Regions from separate parts of the Shewanella sp. SP2S2-6 genome, predicted to be linked through region 3. Evidence: predicted binding sites of a transcription regulator. Region 3 holds the regulator's gene; each other region holds the start of a gene.
What was found. Region 3 encodes FliA, which starts transcription of late flagellar genes. Its sites were predicted from a motif close to CTAAAGNTNNNNNNNNNNNNGCCGATA; they were not measured.
Positions count from the first base shown of each region.

Region 1: a site for FliA is predicted at 2,081-2,107, ahead of Q4Q57_RS13520 (VC2046/SO_2500 family protein). Genes of this name have one in related genera too.
Region 2: a site for FliA is predicted at 3,228-3,254, ahead of pomA (flagellar motor protein PomA). Genes of this name have one in related genera too.

Region 1 is NZ_JAUOEQ010000018.1:66,649-73,710, reverse strand. It holds gene queE (7-carboxy-7-deazaguanine synthase QueE) at 1-77, shown strand, start outside; gene Q4Q57_RS13540 (PLP-dependent cysteine synthase family protein) at 197-1,342, opposite strand; tRNA gene Q4Q57_RS13535 (tRNA-Tyr) at 1,607-1,691, opposite strand; tRNA gene Q4Q57_RS13530 (tRNA-Tyr) at 1,776-1,860, opposite strand; tRNA gene Q4Q57_RS13525 (tRNA-Tyr) at 1,932-2,016, opposite strand; gene Q4Q57_RS13520 (VC2046/SO_2500 family protein) at 2,142-2,630, shown strand; gene Q4Q57_RS13515 (DUF406 family protein) at 2,839-3,126, shown strand; gene Q4Q57_RS13510 (EAL domain-containing protein) at 3,364-5,547, shown strand; gene Q4Q57_RS13505 (YchJ family protein) at 5,566-6,090, opposite strand; gene Q4Q57_RS13500 (DUF4440 domain-containing protein) at 6,220-6,795, opposite strand; gene smrA (DNA endonuclease SmrA) at 6,914-7,062, shown strand, end outside.
Region 2 is NZ_JAUOEQ010000004.1:141,047-148,108, reverse strand. It holds gene dxs (1-deoxy-D-xylulose-5-phosphate synthase) at 85-1,953, opposite strand; gene ispA ((2E,6E)-farnesyl diphosphate synthase) at 1,975-2,856, opposite strand; gene xseB (exodeoxyribonuclease VII small subunit) at 2,859-3,098, opposite strand; gene pomA (flagellar motor protein PomA) at 3,413-4,180, shown strand; gene Q4Q57_RS05175 (flagellar motor protein MotB) at 4,184-5,116, shown strand; gene thiI (tRNA uracil 4-sulfurtransferase ThiI) at 5,275-6,729, shown strand; gene Q4Q57_RS05165 (hypothetical protein) at 6,858-7,062, opposite strand, start outside.
Region 3 is NZ_JAUOEQ010000004.1:4,457-11,518, reverse strand. It holds gene flhF (flagellar biosynthesis protein FlhF) at 1-141, shown strand, start outside; gene Q4Q57_RS04605 (MinD/ParA family protein) at 146-1,027, shown strand; gene Q4Q57_RS04600 (RNA polymerase sigma factor FliA) at 1,020-1,733, shown strand; gene cheY (chemotaxis response regulator CheY) at 1,781-2,164, shown strand; gene Q4Q57_RS04590 (protein phosphatase CheZ) at 2,178-2,915, shown strand; gene Q4Q57_RS04585 (chemotaxis protein CheA) at 2,931-5,162, shown strand; gene Q4Q57_RS04580 (chemotaxis response regulator protein-glutamate methylesterase) at 5,183-6,310, shown strand; gene Q4Q57_RS04575 (membrane anchored protein in chemotaxis locus) at 6,324-6,845, shown strand; gene Q4Q57_RS04570 (ParA family protein) at 6,914-7,062, shown strand, end outside.

The sequences.
Region 1 (7,062 bases), on a different contig from region 3:
AACTGGCGATGAAGGTGTGTATTGCCCGTAATTGGCGTTTATCGATCCAAACCCATAAGTATTTGAATATTGATTAATGCCCTTCAGTTAATCTATAAACGATAAAAAAACGCCTCACAATTGTGGGGCGTTTTTTATGACTGACGTTTAGCGGTGGACTTTAAAGCCGTCAACTCAAAGGATTTCATCGAGTCGATTAATCAAGCTCGCTTAGCTGACCAAAATGATTGAATGCCGCAAGTTGGCGCTGATAGGGGGCAATATCACCGACGTTAGCTGCAATCCAATCAGCATCGTAATAGGTATCGAGGTAACGTTCACCCGAGTCGCAAATTAAGGTGACGATTGAGCCTTGTTCTCCACGCGCTTGCATTTGTACGGCAAGTTGCAATGCGCCGTAAAGGTTAGTGCCTGTCGATGCGCCGGTTTTACGGCCAATCAGTTGCTCTAACCAATGAATCGTCGCTACGGAAGCCGCGTCGGGGATTTGCAGCATAGAATCCACAACGCCAGGAATAAACGATGGCTCGACTCTTGGTCGACCTATGCCTTCAATTTTACTGCCATTGCAACAGGTTAAGCTGGCATCGCCGCTCTGATAAAAATCAAAAAATACCGAGTTTTGCGGATCAACTACGCAAAGCTGGGTCGCCAACCTTTGATAGCGGATGTAGCGGCCTATGGTCGCCGATGTGCCGCCTGTGCCCGGACTCATCACTATCCAACGCGGGATAGTATGTGGCTCGCGCTCCATCTGATTGAAAATCGAATTGGCAATATTGTTATTACCGCGCCAGTCTGTTGCGCGCTCGGCGTAGGTGAATTGATCCATGTAATGGCCGCCCAGCTCTGCGGCTAGGCGCGCCGATTCGGCGTAAATCTCACTGGAATGGTCGACAAAATGACATTGGCCGCCATAGAAAGTGATCTGTTCAATCTTCTTTTTAGCCGTGCTTTTAGGCATCACGGCAATAAAAGGTAAACCGAGTAAGCGGGCAAAATAGGCTTCAGAAATCGCTGTGCTGCCCGATGAGGATTCGATAATGGGCGTACCTTGCTTAATCCAGCCGTTACACAGGGCATAGAGGAAGAGTGAGCGGGCGAGGCGATGCTTTAAGCTGCCTGTCGGGTGGGTACTTTCATCTTTAAGATAAATATCTATGCCATCGAGCATAGGTAATTCAAGCTTAATCAAATGGGTATCGGCGCTGCGCTGAAAATCCGCTTCAATCTTGCCTATCGCATGGGCTTCCCACGTTGGGCAGAGTCTGTGAGCGCTGTGTGAGTCCACTGGCGGTTGAATTGTGTTAGATATCATCATAGTCACTTCGAAAGGGATCATTTTTAGAGCATATCACAGGGACGGGCAAAGCGGTTTTATTGGATCTGCTTGGCGTTACTCGCTTGGGGGCATTAGCTTGAAGTCGCGCGAGGCGTGATTGATGTTAAAGACAAATATTGCGAACTAAAAAGATGGCTTCAAACAGAAGTGCAGTTTAATACAAAGAATGTAATTAGAACAAAATGAATAGATGAAGCTATGGCAGATAAAACTGGAATAGACAAAACGGAAGTTGAACAAGAGCGGTATATACAATGAAAGAAATGGTGGAGGGAGAAGGATTCGAACCTTCGAAGGCTGAGCCGTCAGATTTACAGTCTGATCCCTTTGGCCACTCGGGAACCCCTCCACAAACTTTCTTTACTTTTAAAACTCAACCAAACATTGGCCATGTTTGGTACTTGAAAATGATTATCTGCGTTAGAGATAAAGATGGTGGAGGGAGAAGGATTCGAACCTTCGAAGGCTGAGCCGTCAGATTTACAGTCTGATCCCTTTGGCCACTCGGGAACCCCTCCACGAATACCTTTAACGCTTTTGTAAAACTCTACATCATTTTCGAACAACACTCACAAACTTACAGTGCAAATGGTGGAGGGAGAAGGATTCGAACCTTCGAAGGCTGAGCCGTCAGATTTACAGTCTGATCCCTTTGGCCACTCGGGAACCCCTCCTCAATTGCGGCCGCCATAGTAGTCAGAAACCTTTTGCATGTAAATACCCAATTTAAAAATTTTCCTAAAGTTATGCATCAAATGGTCGATTAACTAACAACGAATTGTTTTGACGATGTTTTTTTATGCAAATTGATGTTCCTTTAGTCAACGAAGCCCAAATTGGCACCCGCTTAAACGCGGCGATAGAAAACGACAGACGGGGCGAATTCGCCCTGTTGCTGTCGTTACTGTCGGTTGACGCACGGGACATGGCGCAATTTCAATGGCAAAACGAGCTTGATATGGCGCAAAAATTACAGCGTCAGTTCGAATTACCACCGCAGCAAAGCTTAATGGCGGATTTATCTTGTGCCGAACCTGTAGTCGATAACAGCAGTATTTTTATGGCTCAAGGTCCGCGGGCATTTCAATTACAGCAGGCACTGCGACCGGAAGCGTTAGTGATCCGAGGCGGTGAGAGCGTTGCAATGGCCGAGGCCCTGAGTAACTGTGATCATGTCACCCAGCTCAGGCAGAGGGGCCAACTCAGCGCGCCTAAGGTTGAAATCATGCATTTTGCCGATCAATTGGCAATCCAACGTAATCTCGTGCCTCTGCTCGCTTCAGCCTAGGGCAGTCTTCCCGTAAGTGGTCTTCAATGCCAATCGAGTCAATCTGCGCCATTTCAGTAAATAAGCGTGAGCTAAAGCCAGTTATCTTGAGGCTTAATTACCTATAATTCTGATTAACCTATCGAGTTAGCCACTTACCGCGCAAATAAATTAGCGAGCATAGTTTAGTGATGCCGTTAATCAGTCGCTTTATAAATAAGGAATACAGATGAAAGGCATAATAGAAGCACAGAATCCGGCAGTGAATGACACTTGCACCGATTGTGGCAGTTTTGTCGATATCGGCGCCGTCATTGATGAACACGATACCTTATTGACGTTAAATTTTGTTGGCGATAGCGCGCAAACAGATGCAGAAAGTATGGCGAGCCGTGCCCAAGCTCGATTTGCTGAAGTACAAACTGAGTTTGTGACCACGGCGGCGGGTATCGATTTACTGCTGACCTTTGGTGTGAGCGCCGAGAAAATGATTTTCCAATTGGAAAACGGTTTATAAGTTTTTGTGCAGCACTTTTAGCGGATAGAATTCGAACTTAATCGTTTTAACTGTCTAAAAATGCTGCAGTTGTTAACTGAATTGTAATAAATTGTGCCACATGTTGCTGCACTTACAATAGATAGTGTAATCTGCCTCCAAATAAGAATAATTCAATCAGCTTAATTGCACATTTCAAGCTACGTTTGCGCGTAGCAAAGACCTTTAGCCCAACACGAAGTTTTGTAGGGAATCAGCGTGAAGCGACGTCAGCATCAGCATTTATTGGAGTCTTTGGTTCAGTCAACTGCAAAACAGCAGGGCGATTTCACCAAGACAGCAGAGTTAGCCACAGAGTTGTTGTGCCAGAATTTAACGGTTTCTTTGGTGTCAGTGTGGACGTTTTCAGCTGATCAACAAACCCAAACACTCGTTGCACAATTTGGTTCTATGATGTTGCAAGACATTCATAGGCCTAAACTATTACAAGCTTGTCCCCGTTATGTGCACGAGCTTAAAACCCTGCGCCATATCGATGCTGGCAATACGCTGACCGATCCCCGTTTAAGTGAATTGGCAGAGTGCTATTTTATCCCGCGGAATATCAATTCGAGTCTCGACATCGCCATTCGCATCAACGGTCGTCTCGAAGGTGTGCTCTGCATCGAGCGGGCGCAATTCACTCCCCATTGGCACGACAGCGAAATCCACCTATCGTGCCAGATGGCCGATCAATTAGCCCTGACCTTAGCGACAAAACACAGCTACGACAAAGAAGAAAGTTTGAGCCTATTTCGCTGCGCGACGGAGCAATCGCGACAGATCAGCATGCTCATTAATTTGCATACTGAAAAAGTCGAGTATGTGAATCAGGCACACAGTGAAATCACTGGCATGCCCCGTGAGCAGATAATCGGCGCAAATATCCGTGAATTGGCTTTTTTTAAGCAGCATGCCCAATTAGCCGAGCAAACCCTAGCGCAGATATTTAGGGGCGAGATTGCCAAAGGCGAAGTGCAGTTTAGTCGTGCCGATGGCAGCCGCTATTGGCTGACATACGTCTTGAGTCAATTCATTACTGATCGCGGCAATCATTATGCCTTGGTCTCGTGTGAAGAAAATACCGATGAGCACAACTACAAGTCAGAGCTTGAACGCCTCGCTTGGCGCTGTGGATTAACGGGGCTACATAACCGCACCCACTTTAATCGAGTGCTTGAACGTACCAATAAAGGTTTGTTGTTATTAGTTGATTTAGTAGGATTTAAGCGGTTTAACGATACCTATGGTCATGAGAATGGCGATAGCTTGTTGATTGAAATTGCCCGCCGTTTGAAACATTTCTCCGAAATCAATAAAGCCACCGAAATTGCCCGCGTCGGCAGCGATGAATTTGCCGTATTGTTGACCGATGATAACGCGGTATACGATCTCGACTATTTTAGTACGCGTCTGTATCAGCATCTGGCTATGCCTATCTTAATCGGTCGCGAGCAAGTCGAGCCTAAGCCTGCCTTAGCTGTGGTTGATATCGCCTCGGTGGCGAGTTTGTTTGCGCCGTTAACCTGTGCCGATATTGCTGTTCAGTATGCTAAAAAGAAAAAAGGCACTGCAATCCAAGTGTTTAACAGTACTTTGTTGAGCGCATTTAAAGAAGATGCACAGATAGAGCGCGATTTACACAGTGCTATTCGTGGCCGTCAGTTTGAGCTTTATTATCAGCCACTGAGGGATTTAGAGCAGAATACCTATATTGGCGCTGAAGCTTTAATCCGTTGGCATCATCCTAAAAGAGGCGTGTTATTTCCCGCATCTTTTATCGACATTGCTGAGCAGTCGGGGATGATTAATTCCATTGGTAGCTGGGTGTTAGAGGCTGCATGTCGCCAGTTGAACCTATGGCAACACCATAATGCGGACATGACGATGCACGTGAATGTGTCGGCCCGTCAGTTTTTCAGTGGCAATTTATTCGAGCAGGTGTGGCAGCTATTAACTCGTTATCGATTGAAACCTAAGACGTTAATTTTAGAGATCACTGAAACTGAGTTGATGGGCGACATTCGCCACGCGACCTTGTTATGTCAAGAATTAGCGGAATTAGGCGTAGGACTTGCGATTGACGATTTTGGCACGGGTTATAGCTCAATGCGTTATTTGAAGCAGTTCCCGATCAGTAAACTTAAGATTGATCGGTCGTTTATTTCAGATCTGACTGTGAGCCGCGAAAGCCGCGAAATAGTCTCAGCCATTATCGCCATGGCGAGTGCTTTGAATATCTCCTTGACGGCAGAAGGGGTTGAAACCCTTGAACAAGAAGCCTTTTTAGCGAAGAGTTTTTGCCATCAGGCGCAGGGCTATCTCTATAGCCCTGCATTGCGGGAGCCTGAGTTTGCACAATTTATTTTGTCGGCCAAAAGCCCTTCGGTCTTGACCCACTAGACTAGTGTACTTGTTAAATCAGAGGGATTTTAAGCAGCATTGTTTGAATTTTTTACCGCTATGGCAAACGCAAGGATCATTTCTGCCGGGTAACTTCGCCGTCATTTGCAGGCCTTGGCTGTAATACCAGCGGCCCGTTTGATAGATGAATTCCGAACGTTCATAGATAGCATCAATTTCACCTTCGAGTGTGTACCAAGCCTTAAATGTCACAGTGCCATGTCTTGATTCATCTTCGGCTTGACTCGCTTGAGTGCTGTGGGCGGGTGTTTCACTGCTGCTGAGTACTTCTAGTCCTAACCAATGTGGGTGAGGGCCAGTATTAAGACTCGCTAGGGTGAGACCGTTTAGATACTCGGGGTGATGTGTCTTTAAAATATAATCAAAATTTTTCAACACAAATGCGCAGTAACGAGAGCGCATGAGTTGCTCGGGCGTGTGCGCAACGACTTGCCCAGAATCGACATGAATATGCAGTGGATTGCAGCAATCTTGATAGCGTTTGCTACTGCCACAGGGGCAGCTTTGTTCAGTTGTAATCATGTTTTCTTTGCGGTATCGATTAAATGATGGTTTATTTCAATAAATTAAGCTTTTATTCCAACGTATTATACTTTTATTTTAATGCATTAAGCATGTATCTGAATGCGTTAAATAGCGTTAGCACAAAACTTAGGGTAATTTTTTACCGACAGGCAAAGGCGGGAACTGGCGGCCATAATACAAGTTAGGCACAGGTTTCGCATTTAGATAATAGCTAGGTTCTGCACGATTATTGGTGTCTAAACTTACTTTCCACTGAGTCGCTGAGACCTTTTCTGTACCAATGGCAAATTTGCCTGCAAATTCACTCACAGGTTCACCCGTTTCTTGTGCGGGATAAAATCGAACTAAATAATAGCCAGTATCTATGGCACCATTGCCGATAATTTTACGCTTGGTAATGCGAAAATCCACGTCGATAGTGGCTTTCTTAGCGCGGATTTTATCGAAAAATTTCTTGTAAATCGCAACGATATTATCTCGTCCATAGTAAATCTCTTTACTTTGACTCTCAGATAAGTAGCTCGCATCATCGGCATAAATTTCACGGGTCACTTCAGGGGATAATTGATTAAAAGCGCTAATAAATAAAGGATAATTAGCGTTGATCAATTGATCATCTGTGGATTTTGTATGCGTTTTAGCTGGATTGGCTAAGCTTGGCAGCGACAATAGGCACATCAGGACTAGCGGCAAAAATTTCATTACTTTATTCTAATCTGGCAATCATGGCGTCACTATAATGGAGCCGCCCGCTGAACTAAAGCCTTGAATGTTTACAAAGTGTGTTTCTGTACAAGAGTGTGAAGTAAAGGAGCTTGCCATGCTGGATGATGAATCAGCACTGTTTTTTGAGGAAATGGCCGGAGTTGTACCCCTTAAAGGTGAGGTGCCTGTGGTGAGTTTTGCGCCCAAAGCGTTAACGACGGAGCAGATCAATAGACGCGATGCCTTACAAAGGGAAGCTTATTT
Region 2 (7,062 bases), 140 kb from region 3:
AAGGACTGCAATTGCAGTCCTTTTTTATGGGCGGAATTTTTTATTGATAACATTTAGCGTCTTAACGAGATAAGCAAGTTCAGCCTATTGCGCTAGATAAGCATTGATTTGCGCCAGTATGCCTTCGGCATCCAGTTGCAAGTCATGGGTAACTTCCTCGGGTGAGCCATGTTTGATAAATTCATCAGGCAAACCAATTTGAAGCACGTCCTTGGGCATTCGCAGCTTTTGAAGCTGTTCAAGTACGCCAGTACCTGCGCCGCCCATGATGGCATTTTCTTCCACAGTGACGAGCACTTCGTGGTTTTGCGCCATCTCTTTGACTAAATCAACATCGAGCGGTTTTACAAAGCGCATATCGACAACCGTTGCATCTAAGCTTTCGGCAGCGGTTAACGCCGAGGCTAACAAGGTGCCAAAGTTGAGAATGGCAATGCGCTTGCCCACACGTTTGATCACGCCTTTACCAATAGGTAATGCCGTCATCGCTTCGACTTGCATCGCTCCCGTAGCACTGCCCCTTGGATAACGCACTGCACTTGGACCCGCATCATAGCAATAGCCAGTGTAGAGCATTTGACGACATTCATTTTCGTCCGACGGCGCCATGATCACCATGTTGGGGATGCAACGCATAAAGCTTAAATCGAATGCACCTTGGTGAGTTGGACCATCGGCACCGACAATACCGCCGCGGTCGATAGCGAACAATACCGGTAATTGCTGTAGCGCCACATCATGAATAAGTTGATCGTAGGCGCGTTGCAGGAAGGTCGAGTAAATCGCCACCACAGGCTTAAAGCCTTCACAGGCAAAACCTGCGGCTAAAGTCACTGCATGCTGCTCGGCAATCGCCGCATCGAAATATTGTTTCGGGAAACGCTGGGAAAACTCAACCATACCCGAGCCTTCGCGCATCGCAGGCGTAATCGCTAACACTTTCTCATCTTGCTCAGCGATGTCGCATAACCATTTACCGAAGACTTGGGAAAAGGTCGGTAAACCGGGTTTGGTGGCCGGCTTTTTAAACAGCGACGGGTCAAACTTAGGCACGGCATGCCAACCGATAGGATCTTTTTCAGCAGGTTCATAACCACGACCTTTCTTCGTCATGATGTGCAGCACCTGTGGACCTTTAAGATTGCGCATATTACGCATGGTCTCGACCAGAGCATCAACATCGTGGCCGTCGATAGGACCGATATAGTTGAAACCTAACTCTTCAAACAGGGTGCCTGGAACGACCATGCCCTTGAGGTGTTCCTCAGTGCGCTTGGCCATTTCTTTGATGACGGGCATGCCTTTCAACACTTTCTTGCCGCCTTCGCGCAGCGTAGTGTAAAAACGGCCTGACATCAGTTGTGCTAAATGGTTATTGAGGGCGCCGACATTTTCAGAGATCGACATTTCGTTGTCGTTCAATACCACGAGCATGTCATTGTGCAAGTCGCCAGCGTGGTTCATGGCTTCAAACACCATACCACCAGTCATGGCGCCATCACCGATCACGGCAACGACTTTACGACCCGCTTGTTCTTTTTCTGCGGCAATCGCCATCGCCAGTGCGGCGCTGATAGACGTGCCTGAATGCCCAACGCTGAAAGTGTCGTATTCACTTTCTTCACGCCATGGGAAAGGATGCAAGCCATCTTTTTGGCGAATGGTGTGCATCTTGTCGCGACGACCCGTGAGAATTTTGTGGGGATAAGCCTGATGGCCCACATCCCAAATCAGCCGATCAAAAGGGGTGTTGTAGACATAGTGCAACGCAACAGTGAGTTCCACTGTGCCGAGCCCAGAGGCAAAATGTCCGCTGGACATGCCAACAGACTTAAGAAGGAACTCGCGCAGTTCGTCGGCTACTTGTGGTAAAAGTGCCTGAGGAAGCTGGCGGAGTTCATTGGGGGTGTTGGCCTGCGCCAACACGGGAAACTGAGAAATGTCCAAACTCATAGCGAGATACTTCGACTCTTATTATATTCTTCGCTCAATGATATAGCGGGCGAAGTCTGCAATTAACTGGCTATTGTATGGCAATTTAGCCAGCGCTGATAGTGCCTCTTGGATCAGTTGTTTGGCGGTGTCTTGTGCACCTTGTAGTCCAAGTAGTTGTGGAAACGTACTCTTATTCGATTCAGTATCAGAGCCTTGCGGCTTACCGAGTTCTTCGGTGGTGGCTACTATGTCAAGGATATCGTCTTGTACTTGGAAGGCGAGTCCGACCGCACGGGCAAAATCCATCATAGCAGCATACTGATCTTTTGGCGCGTTCGCGGCGATTAACGCTAACTCAACGGCGCAACTGATAAGGGCGCCAGTTTTCATATTATGTAGCTGAGTTAATGCCTTAAGATCAATATGTTTATCGGTTGAGGCTAAGTCTATCGCTTGGCCGCCACACATGCCACGATAACCTGAGGCTTTTGCTAATACTCTGACCATAGCGATATGTTGCTCGCTGCTGATCCCAGCTACCGCTTCGGTGACAATTTCAAAGGCTAAGGTCTGCAGTGCATCGCCCGCTAAAATGGCGGTCGCTTCATCAAAGGCGATATGCACAGTGGGCTGACCACGGCGCAGCTCATCATCATCCATGGCGGGTAAATCATCGTGGATCAATGAATAAGCATGGATACATTCAATGGCTGCGGCGCAGGCATCTAATTTTTCGAGCTCGACCCCAAACATGCGTCCGACACTGTATACGAGGAAAGGTCGAATGCGTTTGCCACCCAATAATGCGCCGTAAGTCATGGCGGCTTTTAATTGGGGAGCGGTATCTTCAAGCGTACTAAAACGCTGTTTTAATTGATTATCAACCCGTTGTTGATATTCTTGAATGGCACTGACTAACACGCTTATTCGCCCTCAACGGCATAGGGGGATAGGGGCGCATTTTCATCTTGTTTCAGTAAAATGGCCACTTTTTGTTGGGCTTGTTCGAGTTTTGCTTGGCTATTTCGAACCAGATTGATGCCACGTTCAAATTGTTTTAACGCGTCATCGAGGGAGATATCGCCTTGTTCTAGATCGGTAACAATGCGCTCGAGTTCGCCAAGGGATTCTTCAAAACTGAGATTTTCGGGTTTCTTCGCCACGTTTATGCTTCCTTTGATTTAGCGGACACAAGGTATATCAGGGCGGCTTAAGGGTCAAATTCAGACTAAAGATATTTGCTCAATAGCACGCTTTGTTACTGAAATTTTTTCAGAAAATATAAATTGTCGCTAAACTTGCTTAGTGTGTGTCCGATAACTGACAATAGTATCATCATTTGTATGGTAATTTTTAACTTGATAGACAAGGCTCGCATGTGTGTCGTTGGAATTATCTTACTCAGTGGAACAGCTGAGTCTTATTGCTTACCTAGGGTGAGTATTATGTCGTTTATTACGAAAAGTGAGGAGCCGTTGTGGATTTAGCAACAGTAATTGGAATTGTGGGTGCCTTTGGTTTCATCTTAGGGGCAATGGCCACCAGCGGCGGTTTAATGATTTTCGTTGATGTACCTTCGATTCTTATTGTTTTCGGTGGGTCCTTCTTCGTGGTGATGATGAAGTTCAATCTTAAACAGTTTTTTAGCGCGGTAAAAATCGCCGCCAAAGCGTTTATTTTTAAGATTGATAAGCCAGAAGATTTGATTGAACAGTCCGTGACTATGGCTGATGCCGCCCGTAAAGGCGGTTTTTTAGCTTTAGAAGAAGCGCAAATTACCAACAGTTTCATGCAAAAAGCCGTCGACATGCTTGTTGATGGTCACGATGGTGAAGTGGTGCGCGCGGCCTTAGAGAAGGATATTGCGCTGACCGAAGAGCGCCATCGTACAGGGATCGGCATTTTTAGAGCGTTTGGTGACGTCGGTCCGGCAATGGGCATGATTGGTACGCTGGTGGGTCTTGTGGCCATGCTGTCAAACATGTCAGATCCTAAATCCATCGGCCCCTCGATGGCGGTGGCCTTGTTAACAACCTTATATGGCGCTATGGTCGCTAACATGGTTTGTCTTCCTATCGCGGATAAGTTAACGCTTAGGATGGGTGAAGAAATGCTGAACCGTAACTTGATTATGGATGCGGTATTGGCGATTCAAGACGGACAAAACCCTCGGGTGATTGAAGGCTTCTTGAAAAATTATCTGGCTGAGAAAAATCGCAAAATAGATACAACGGACGGAGAGTAGCCCATGGCTAAGGCTAAGTGCAACTGTCCACCGGCCGGAGCACCGATGTGGTTGGCGACCTTTGCTGACTTGATGTCGCTGTTGATGTGTTTCTTCGTGTTGTTATTGTCATTTTCCGAAATGGACGTAATGAAGTTTAAGCAGATCGCGGGCTCAATGAAGTATGCCTTTGGTGTGCAAAATAAGGTGGAAGTCAAAGATATCCCGAAGGGGACGTCAGTGATTGCCTTAGAATTTAGACCAGGACGTCCCGATCCCACGCCGATTGAAATTATCAACCAGCAAACTAATGAAATGACGGAACCTGTATTGGATTACCAAGCGGGTGAAGACGACAGTGCGGGCGGCGTACAGCAACAAAGTGGTTCCCAGCGTGGCGGCGAAGCCACTGCAACGGCGCAGGAAGTGGCTGATGCGGTTAAGGCCGAAGCGGCAGCGGCACAGGATAAGATCAATCAAGAAGTGAAGAAGATGGCGCAGGAACTCAATAAAGAAATCACCGATGGTGCGATAGAAATTGAGTCCTTAGGTCAGCAGATTATTATCCGTATCCGTGAGAAGGGTGCATTTGCCTCTGGTTCGGGCTTCCTTCAGCCTCGATTTAAACCTGTGGTGCGCTCTGTTGGCGAACTGCTAAAAGATGTGCCAGGGATTATTACGGTATCGGGTTACACGGATGATATGCAAATCAGCGATGAGCTTTATAGCTCTAACTGGGATTTATCCAGTAAACGTGCTGTGGCTGTGGCCCACGAGTTAGTACAAGTTAAAGGCTTTGATTCTAAAAGGATGAAAGTGGTTGGCATGGCGTCTAACAATCCGATAGTGCCAAATGATTCACCGGAGAATCGTGCCCGTAACCGCAGGGTGGAAATTGCCATTGAGCAAGGTAAAGCCAAGGAATCTGATGAAATTCAGGTTGGCAATTCGCCTTAGATAGGCTCAATACGCGCTGTATCTAAAGCCGCAATTCTGTTGCGGCTTTTTTTATTGGACTAATGCAGACTTTTCCCTTTTTAGGTCGCTTGGGTATATAATCCCCCGATTATTCTTTTAACCAATTTTGCTGTTTTAAAATTGCCCGCGGAAATCCCATGAAGTTTATTGTAAAGCTGTACCCAGAAATCATGATGAAGAGCAAGCCTGTACGCATGCGCTTCACCAAAATGCTTGAAACCAACATACGTAATGTGCTCAAAAAAGTCGACGAAGACGCTAAAGTTCAACGTCAGTGGGACCGCATTATGGTAATGGTGCCAAAGGATAAGCCAGAATTGGCCCAAGCCTTCGGTGAGCGTTTGGCGTGTATTCCTGGTATTGCCCACGTAGTACAAGTGGACGAGTACAGCTTTGAATCTGTAGATGATATTTATCAGCAAGTCTTGCCTGTTTACCGTGACCAACTCGCGGGTAAAACCTTTTGCGTGCGAGTTAAGCGCTCAGGCGATCACGATTTTAATTCTATCGAAGTGGAGCGTTACGTCGGCGGCGGCTTAAATCAGTTTACCGATGCTTTAGGCGTACGTTTAAAGAATCCCGATATTACTGTTAACCTTGAAATTGACCGCGATAATCTTTACATGGTCACTAAGCGTATTGAAGGCTTAGGTGGCTTCCCGATGGCGACGCAGGAAGATGTGTTGTCTTTGATTTCAGGTGGTTTTGACTCAGGTGTGTCAAGCTATCAGTTTATCAAAAAGGGCGCGCGTACCCATTATTGCTTCTTTAATCTGGGCGGCGCGCAGCATGAAATTGGCGTGAAGCAAGTGGCTTACCATTTGTGGAAAACCTACGGCGAATCCCACAAGGTGAAGTTTATCTCTGTACCTTTTGAGCCTGTGGTCGCTGAGATTTTAGAGCGTATCGATAATGGCCAAATGGGCGTTGTGCTCAAGCGTATGATGATGCGCACTGCGGCGCGTATTGCCGACCGTATGGGCATTCAAGCCTTGGTGACCGGTGAAAGTTTAGGCCAAGTCTCTAGCCAAACGCTAACCAACTTAAACGTGATTGACCGCTGTACTGAGCTGCTGATTTTACGTCCGCTGATTGCCATGGATAAACAAGACATTATCAACGAGAGCCGTAAAATCGGCACCGAAGATTTTGCCAAGTCTATGCCTGAATATTGTGGCGTGATTTCGCAAAAGCCAACGGTTAAAGCGGTATTAGCTAAAGTTGAAGCGGAAGAGAAGAAGTTCTCTGAAGATTTGATCGATCAAATCATCGCCCAGTCTGTCACTATTGATATCAGGGAGATCGCAGAACAAATGGATACTCGGATTACTGAGACTGAAACGGTCGCCAGTATTGATACCAACCAAGTGGTCATTGATATTCGCGCCCCTGAAGAAGAGGAAAGCAAACCGTTGCAAATTGAAGGCATTGAGATTAAACGTATCCCATTCTTCAAGTTAGCGACTCAATTTGCCGATCTCGATAAGCAAAAAAACTATTTGCTGTATTGTGAGCGTGGGGTGATGAGTAAATTGCAGGCATTGTATTTAATCGAGCAAGGCTACACTAATGTCAAAGTGTATCGCCCATAAATCCATGCAAACTTGCCCACTGACATGTCTTGTCAGTGGGAAGTGCCATAGGTCTAGGATACAAAAAAGCCGCATATTAATGCGGCTTTTTGTTAGGTCTTGGGTTGAAAACCCGAATTGGTGTTGTCTTATAAGCTATTAGGCTTAACGACCTGCTGATTTGATGCGACATCATCTGTGGCAATCAATAGCGTGGCTTCTTGCAGCACTTCTTGGTGCATTTTATTCATTGCAGCGGTTAAATCTGCAGTGATACTGGCTTGTAAGTCGCTAGTATCGATGACGATTTCGTCAACGAGTACATTAGCACTGGCATTTAAGCTGAGTGCTGAA
Region 3 (7,062 bases):
GGGCAAAGAGTTCCTGAAGATATGAAAGTTGCGGATACCTTAGATTTAGCCCAACAGGCACTCGCAGCGTTAGATAGTACAGAACAACAATCATTACAAGACACAGCGTGGTCAGATAATATGGCCTGTGCATTTGAGTAGATTTATGACCCTGGATCAAGCAAGTGGTTTACGTATGATGAATCAACCCTATAACGAAAAAGTGAAAGTAATCGCGGTCACAGGTGGTAAAGGTGGCGTTGGCAAAACCAGCGTTTCCATTAATACAGCTGTGGCATTAGCCGAAAAAGGCAAGCGTGTCTTGGTACTTGATGCTGACCTTGGCTTAGCAAACGTCGATGTCATGCTGGGTATTCGTGCCGAGCGTAACCTCTCCCATGTTCTCTCTGGTGATGCAGAGCTTGACGATATTATCGTTCGCGGCCCTAAGGGAATTGGCATAGTGCCAGCCACTTCAGGGACGCAAGGGATGGTGGAATTAAGCCCAGCGCAGCATGCAGGGTTAATTCGCGCTTTCAGTGAGATGCGGACTCAGTTTGATATTCTAGTCGTAGATACTGCTGCTGGGATTTCAGATATGGTGCTCAGTTTCTCACGTGCATCGCAGGATGTGCTGGTCGTTGTTTGTGATGAACCCACATCGATAACTGATGCCTACGCCCTGATAAAAATCCTCAGCCGTGAGCATGGCGTGTTCCGTTTTAAAATAGTTGCCAATATGGTGCGTAGTTTACGCGAAGGTATGGAATTATTTGCTAAACTCAGTAAAGTGACCGACAGATTTTTAGATGTCGCCCTTGAATTAGTTGCAACTATTCCATTTGACGAAAACTTACGTAAATCAGTTCGTAAGCAAAAACTGGTAGTTGAAGCTTATCCTAAATCACCAGCGGCGATTGCGTATCAAGGATTGGCAAATAAAATTCTGAGCTGGCCTGTACCGCAGCAACCTGGTGGGCATTTGGAGTTTTTCGTTGAGCGTTTAGTGCAACGACCAGATTTTCAAGAGGAAAAAACGAGTGAATAAAGCCGCTGCGTATACTTGTTTAGACAATAAATCGTCGATCGTTGAACAGTATGCTCCGTTGGTTAAAAGAATTGCGCATCATTTACTCGCCAGACTACCTGCCTCAGTGCAGCTAGATGATTTACTCCAAGCTGGGATGATGGGTTTATTAGAAGCATCATCCAAGTTTGATGGTGGCAAGGGTGCGAAATTTGAAACCTTCGCCGGCATACGTATACGAGGGGCGATGTTAGATGAAATTCGCCGTGGTGATTGGGTGCCTCGTTCCGTTCATCGTAATAACCGCAAGGTTGCACATGCTATTGATGAGTTAGAGCAAGAACTGGGCCGTGATGCACGCGACACAGAAATTGCAGAAAAACTTGATATGACGCTCGATGAGTACCATCATATTCTTAACGATGTTTCTGTCGGAAAAATCATAGGGATAGAAGACTTAGGCGTATCTCAGGATATACTTACAGTGAGTGATCGGTCCGATGATGACTCATTTGAAGCATTAGCTGAGAACCAATTTCATTCTGCGCTGGTTGAGGCAATTAAATTATTGCCTGAAAGAGATGCATTAGTGTTATCCCTGTACTACGATGAAGCATTGAATTTAAAAGAGATTGGCGCCATTCTTGAGGTCAGTGAATCGCGTGTTAGCCAGATATTAAGTCAGGCAATGTTGCGATTGAAAGCTAAACTCAAGCACTGGACATAAGTATAATTATTAATCGAGCACAGAATGTCAGCTCACCGGAGGAAACCTTGGACAAGAATATGAAGATTCTCATTGTTGACGATTTTTCGACAATGAGGCGTATCATCAAGAACTTGTTGCGAGACTTGGGGTTTAACAATACCCAAGAAGCAGACGATGGCTCAACAGCCCTGCCGATGTTGCAAAAGGGGGATTTTGATTTTGTTGTTACAGATTGGAATATGCCCGGTATGCAAGGCATCGATCTGTTAAAAGCAATTCGCGCAGATGATTCGCTAAAGCATTTACCCGTATTAATGGTGACAGCTGAAGCAAAACGTGAACAGATTATCGCTGCCGCTCAAGCGGGAGTGAATGGATATGTGGTTAAGCCTTTTACCGCTGCAACGCTTAAAGAGAAGCTAGATAAAATATTCGAACGACTCGCTTGAGCAAGGATGAGCTATGAAGTCACAAACATCAGGGCTCATCACGCTCGAACAAGCTCAGCACTTGGTTGAATTATTAAGTGTCGGTGAGCAACGTCAGGCAGATGATTTATTTCGGGAGCTTGCTGCTCCACTGCAACGAGAATTATTTGAAGAGGTAGGGAAATTAACTCGGCAACTTCATAGCGCTTTAATGGATTTTCAAGTTGATAATCGTCTAGCTGAATTAGCCAATACAGAAATTCCCGATGCCAAACAACGTTTAAATTACGTTATTGACATGACTGAACAAGCGGCAAATAAAACCATGGATGCGGTAGAAGAATGTTTACCTTTGGCCAATGCCGTAACGGTAAATATTCAAAAAGTCATGCCATCTTGGGACAAATTAATGCGCCGGGAAATAGAACTCAGCGAGTTTAAGGTTCTTTGCCACGATGTCCAAGATCTTATGTCCCGTAGTTCAAATGACTCGACTCGACTGCGTGAATTGTTAAATCAAATATTGATGGCGCAAGATTTTCAAGACTTAACAGGACAAATGATACGTCGTGTTATTGATCTGGTTATGGAAGTAGAAAGTAATCTGGTTTCTATGCTGACGGTATTTGGTGAGCAGCCTATGATTGAAAGTCAGATTGCTCAGAAAAATAATATTGAAGCGGAAGGGCCGATAATGAATGCCGAGCTTCGTCAAGATGTAGTAACGGGTCAAGACGAAGTGGATGATCTTCTATCGAGTCTGGGTTTCTAACTGGGAGTCAATTTGATGGCCTTTGATGTAGATGAAGAGATACTCCAGGACTTTTTAATCGAAGCCGGTGAAATTTTAGAGCTTCTGCAAGAGCAACTCGTTGCGCTTGAAAATAATCCTGATGACACTAACTTGCTAAACGCCATTTTTAGAGGGTTCCACACCGTTAAAGGTGGCGCAGGCTTTCTTAGCTTAACTCCCATGGTCGATGTGTGTCATGAGGCTGAAAATACCTTCGATTTATTACGGACTGGTAAACGTAGCGTCAATGCAGAGCTGATGGATATTATTTTGCAGGCTGTTGATGCAATTAATACCATGTTTGCTCAAACGCAGCAGGGCGAGCAGCAAGATCCTGCCGATTCGGGTTTGTTGGCTAGGCTTAAAATGCTGAGTTCAGGTGCGCCATTGCCATCTGAAGTTGCGTCTGCAGAGGTGTTCGAAATTGTCGAACCTGAGCCTGTCGTTGAAACCATTGTTGAAACTCCCGTCCCACAAGACATCCCTATAGAGATAAGTCATAGCTCATCTTCAAGTATTGATGATATCAACGACGCTGAATTTGAAGCTTTATTAGATGCGCTTCATGGCTCAGGAAAAGGTCCTGCGGCGGCTACCGCCGTGGTCTCTGATCCTGTTGTCGCTAAGCCAGCTGCGCCAGTTAAAGCGTCTCCTGCATCGGGCGATGACATCACTGATGACGAGTTTGAAGCATTGCTTGATGAACTTCACGGTTCTGGCAAGTTTAAAGTCGAGGCAGAAGTGCCGGCTAAACCAAAGGTTGTCGCCGCACCTACGCCTCAACCTATAGTCGATGCCGATGAAATTACCGATGATGAGTTTGAAAGATTACTTGATGAACTCCATGGTAAAGGCGGAGCACCTGCGAAAGCTGACGTAAAAGCGTCGCCAGTCACGCCAGCTGTGGCAGCTGCACCTAAAGCCGCAGTGACTCCTGAGCCTGCGAAAGTTGCAGCGCCAGCCCCCGTTGTTGCCGCAAAACCGAAAGTAGACATCGCGGTTGTAGAGAAAGCACCTGCTAAAGCAAGTTCAGCAAATGTGCCTCAAGGTGAAACCACGGTTCGTGTTGATACTGCACGACTCGACCAAATCATGAATATGGTCGGTGAGTTAGTATTAGTGCGTAATCGATTAGTGAGCTTAGGCATCAGTCGTGATGATGAGGAAATGTCTAAAGCCCTTGCGAATTTAGATCTCGTGACAGCCGATTTACAGGGCGCTGTGATGAAAACCCGTATGCAACCGATCAAGAAAGTGTTTGGTCGTTTCCCTCGGGTAGTACGTGATCTTGCGCGTACGCTCAATAAAGAAATTGATTTGATCATGGTCGGTGAAGAAACCGACCTAGATAAAAACTTAGTTGAAGCGCTTGCCGATCCACTCGTCCACTTAGTGCGTAACTCTGTGGATCACGGTATTGAAATGCCAAACGAGCGTGAAGCCAATGGCAAGCCGAGAACGGGTACTATTACCTTATCTGCAAGTCAGGAAGGTGACCATATACTGCTGAAAATCGAAGACGATGGCGCAGGTATGGACCCTGAAAAACTGAAAAAAATCGCGATAACGCGCGGTGTGCTCGATGAAGATTCAGCTTCGCGAATGACTGACAGCGAAGCTTATAATTTGATTTTTGCGCCCGGTTTTTCGACTAAGGTCGAGATTTCAGATATTTCTGGTCGTGGCGTTGGGATGGACGTGGTAAAAACCCGTATCACTCAGCTTAACGGCACAGTGCATATTGATTCTATGAAAGGTAAGGGCACGATACTTGAGATTAAAGTACCGTTAACGCTGGCGATTATGCCGACCTTAATGGTTGATGTCGCTAAACAAGTGTTTGCATTACCTCTGTCTAGCGTGAACGAGATATTCCATCTCGATCTCACTAAGACCAATATCGTCGACGGACAACTCACCGTCATAGTGCGTAACAAGGCTGTGCCTTTGTTCTATTTGGAGCACTGGCTACATAGAAACAAAACCACCTTTAAACATGGCGATAAAAAGCATGGTCATGTGGTGATTGTACAATTAGGTATGATGCAAATTGGTTTTGTGGTCGATGCCCTAATAGGCCAAGAAGAGGTGGTGATTAAACCCCTTGGCGCTATGTTACATGGCACTCCTGGGATGGCTGGCGCGACGATTACATCGGATGGCGGTATCGCACTGATCTTAGATGTCCCTGGATTGTTAAAGCATTATGCGAAAAGTAAGAATTAGTTTCCAAGCTAAGGAATGGAATGGCCATTAAAGTATTAGTCGTTGATGACTCAAGTTTTTTCAGACGACGTGTTAGTGAAATAGTCAATCAAGATCCTGAACTGGAAGTTATCGCGACGGCCTCAAATGGGGCCGAAGCGGTGAAGATGGCTGCTGAGCTTAATCCTCAAGTTATCACTATGGATATTGAGATGCCCGTGATGGATGGTATTACTGCCGTCCGTGAAATCATGGCTAAATGTCCGACTCCGATCTTGATGTTTTCTTCTTTAACCCATGATGGCGCTAAAGCGACGTTAGACGCTTTAGATGCTGGTGCGTTAGATTTTCTACCTAAACGTTTTGAAGACATTGCTACCAATAAAGATGATGCTATTTTATTGTTGCAGCAGAGAGTTAAGGCATTGGGACGCCGCAGAATGTTTCGCCCTATTGCGCGTCCTGTCGTAGCTTCAACACCTAGCGTGCGCCCAACAAGTAGCGTTTTAGGGACAACGAGTATAGCGTCGCATACACCTGCCACTGCTCCTGTGAGGACCTCAACAGCAGCGTCGGTTCGTGCAAGTGGTAAGCAGTATAAAATACTGCTGATCGGCACATCTACTGGTGGTCCAGTTGCTTTGCAAAAAATTCTTACTCAATTCCCGGCAAACTATCCGCATCCGATTTTATTAATCCAGCATATGCCCGCAGCTTTTACGCCAGCATTTGCAAGTCGTTTGAATGGTTTATGTAAGATTGAAGTAAAAGAAGCCGCGAATGGCGATCTTCTTAAACCTGGCTGTGCGTATTTAGCGCCAGGCGGAATGCAAATGATGGTTGAGCGTACTGGCGCAAGTGGCCGATTAAAAGTCATCGCTGGCAGTGCGGACATGAACTACAAGCCTTGTGTTGATATCACCTTTGCTTCTGCATCCAAAGCCTTTAGCGGTGACGTGCTTGCTGTTGTATTAACCGGTATGGGCGCGGATGGCAGAGAAGGTGCCCGCATGTTGAAAGCGGTCGGTGCGACAATTTGGGCGCAGGATGAAGCCAGTTGTGTGGTTTATGGCATGCCGCAGGCTGTCGCTAGTGCTGGTATTGCCACTCAGTCGATTGCGTTAGACAACATGGCTGAATGCATTTTAAAAGAGTCTGTTCGTGTCTAAGAGTCAAAATCCGATGAGCACAAATAGTGTGCTCATCATCTTGCTGATGGCTATTGCCATTTTGTGTCTTGGCGCCTTGAGTCTCGATTATCGGCACAAAAATAGTTTGTTGCGAGAAGACATAAAGCGTTTGGAATCAACTCAGGTGCTGTTAATGGTCCCTGATGAACAAGCTGAGGCTATTGCAACTTGGTTAGCGTCTCACCCTGAGCAGACTAAAGCTATGCTGCAATTGGCTGCTCCTGGTGAGCAAAAGGCTGTTGCGATAGGTCCAGAATCTACGCAAATTAGTGTCCCGCCTTTGCTGGGTAAGCAAAGTGCAGCGATGGATACGGCGAAGGATAACGCTAATCAGCAACCTTTAGTACCGACACTGCTGCAGACGCCAGAAGCAGAAGTTAAGGCTGCTATTTCGCCAATTGAACCGAAAAATGCACAGATGCTACCTGTGGTGATTTCTGAAAATGCCGATGGTGTTAAAGTGATTAGTTTACCGAATGGTGGTATTCGAGTAACGACGAGAAAAGAGCAGTAACCTTTGGAATGTGTGGGCTCAATATTCTCATTCATTAGCATTTAATCAATTAATATGGGGGTCACTTCTTGAAAGTCTGGACCATAGCGAATCAAAAAGGTGGCGTAGGTAAAACCACAACGGTAGCGAGTTTAGCGGGAACATTGGCTAAGCGCGGCAAGCGTGTGCTTATGATAGACACCGATCCACACGCTTCGTTAGGTTATTACTTAGGCAT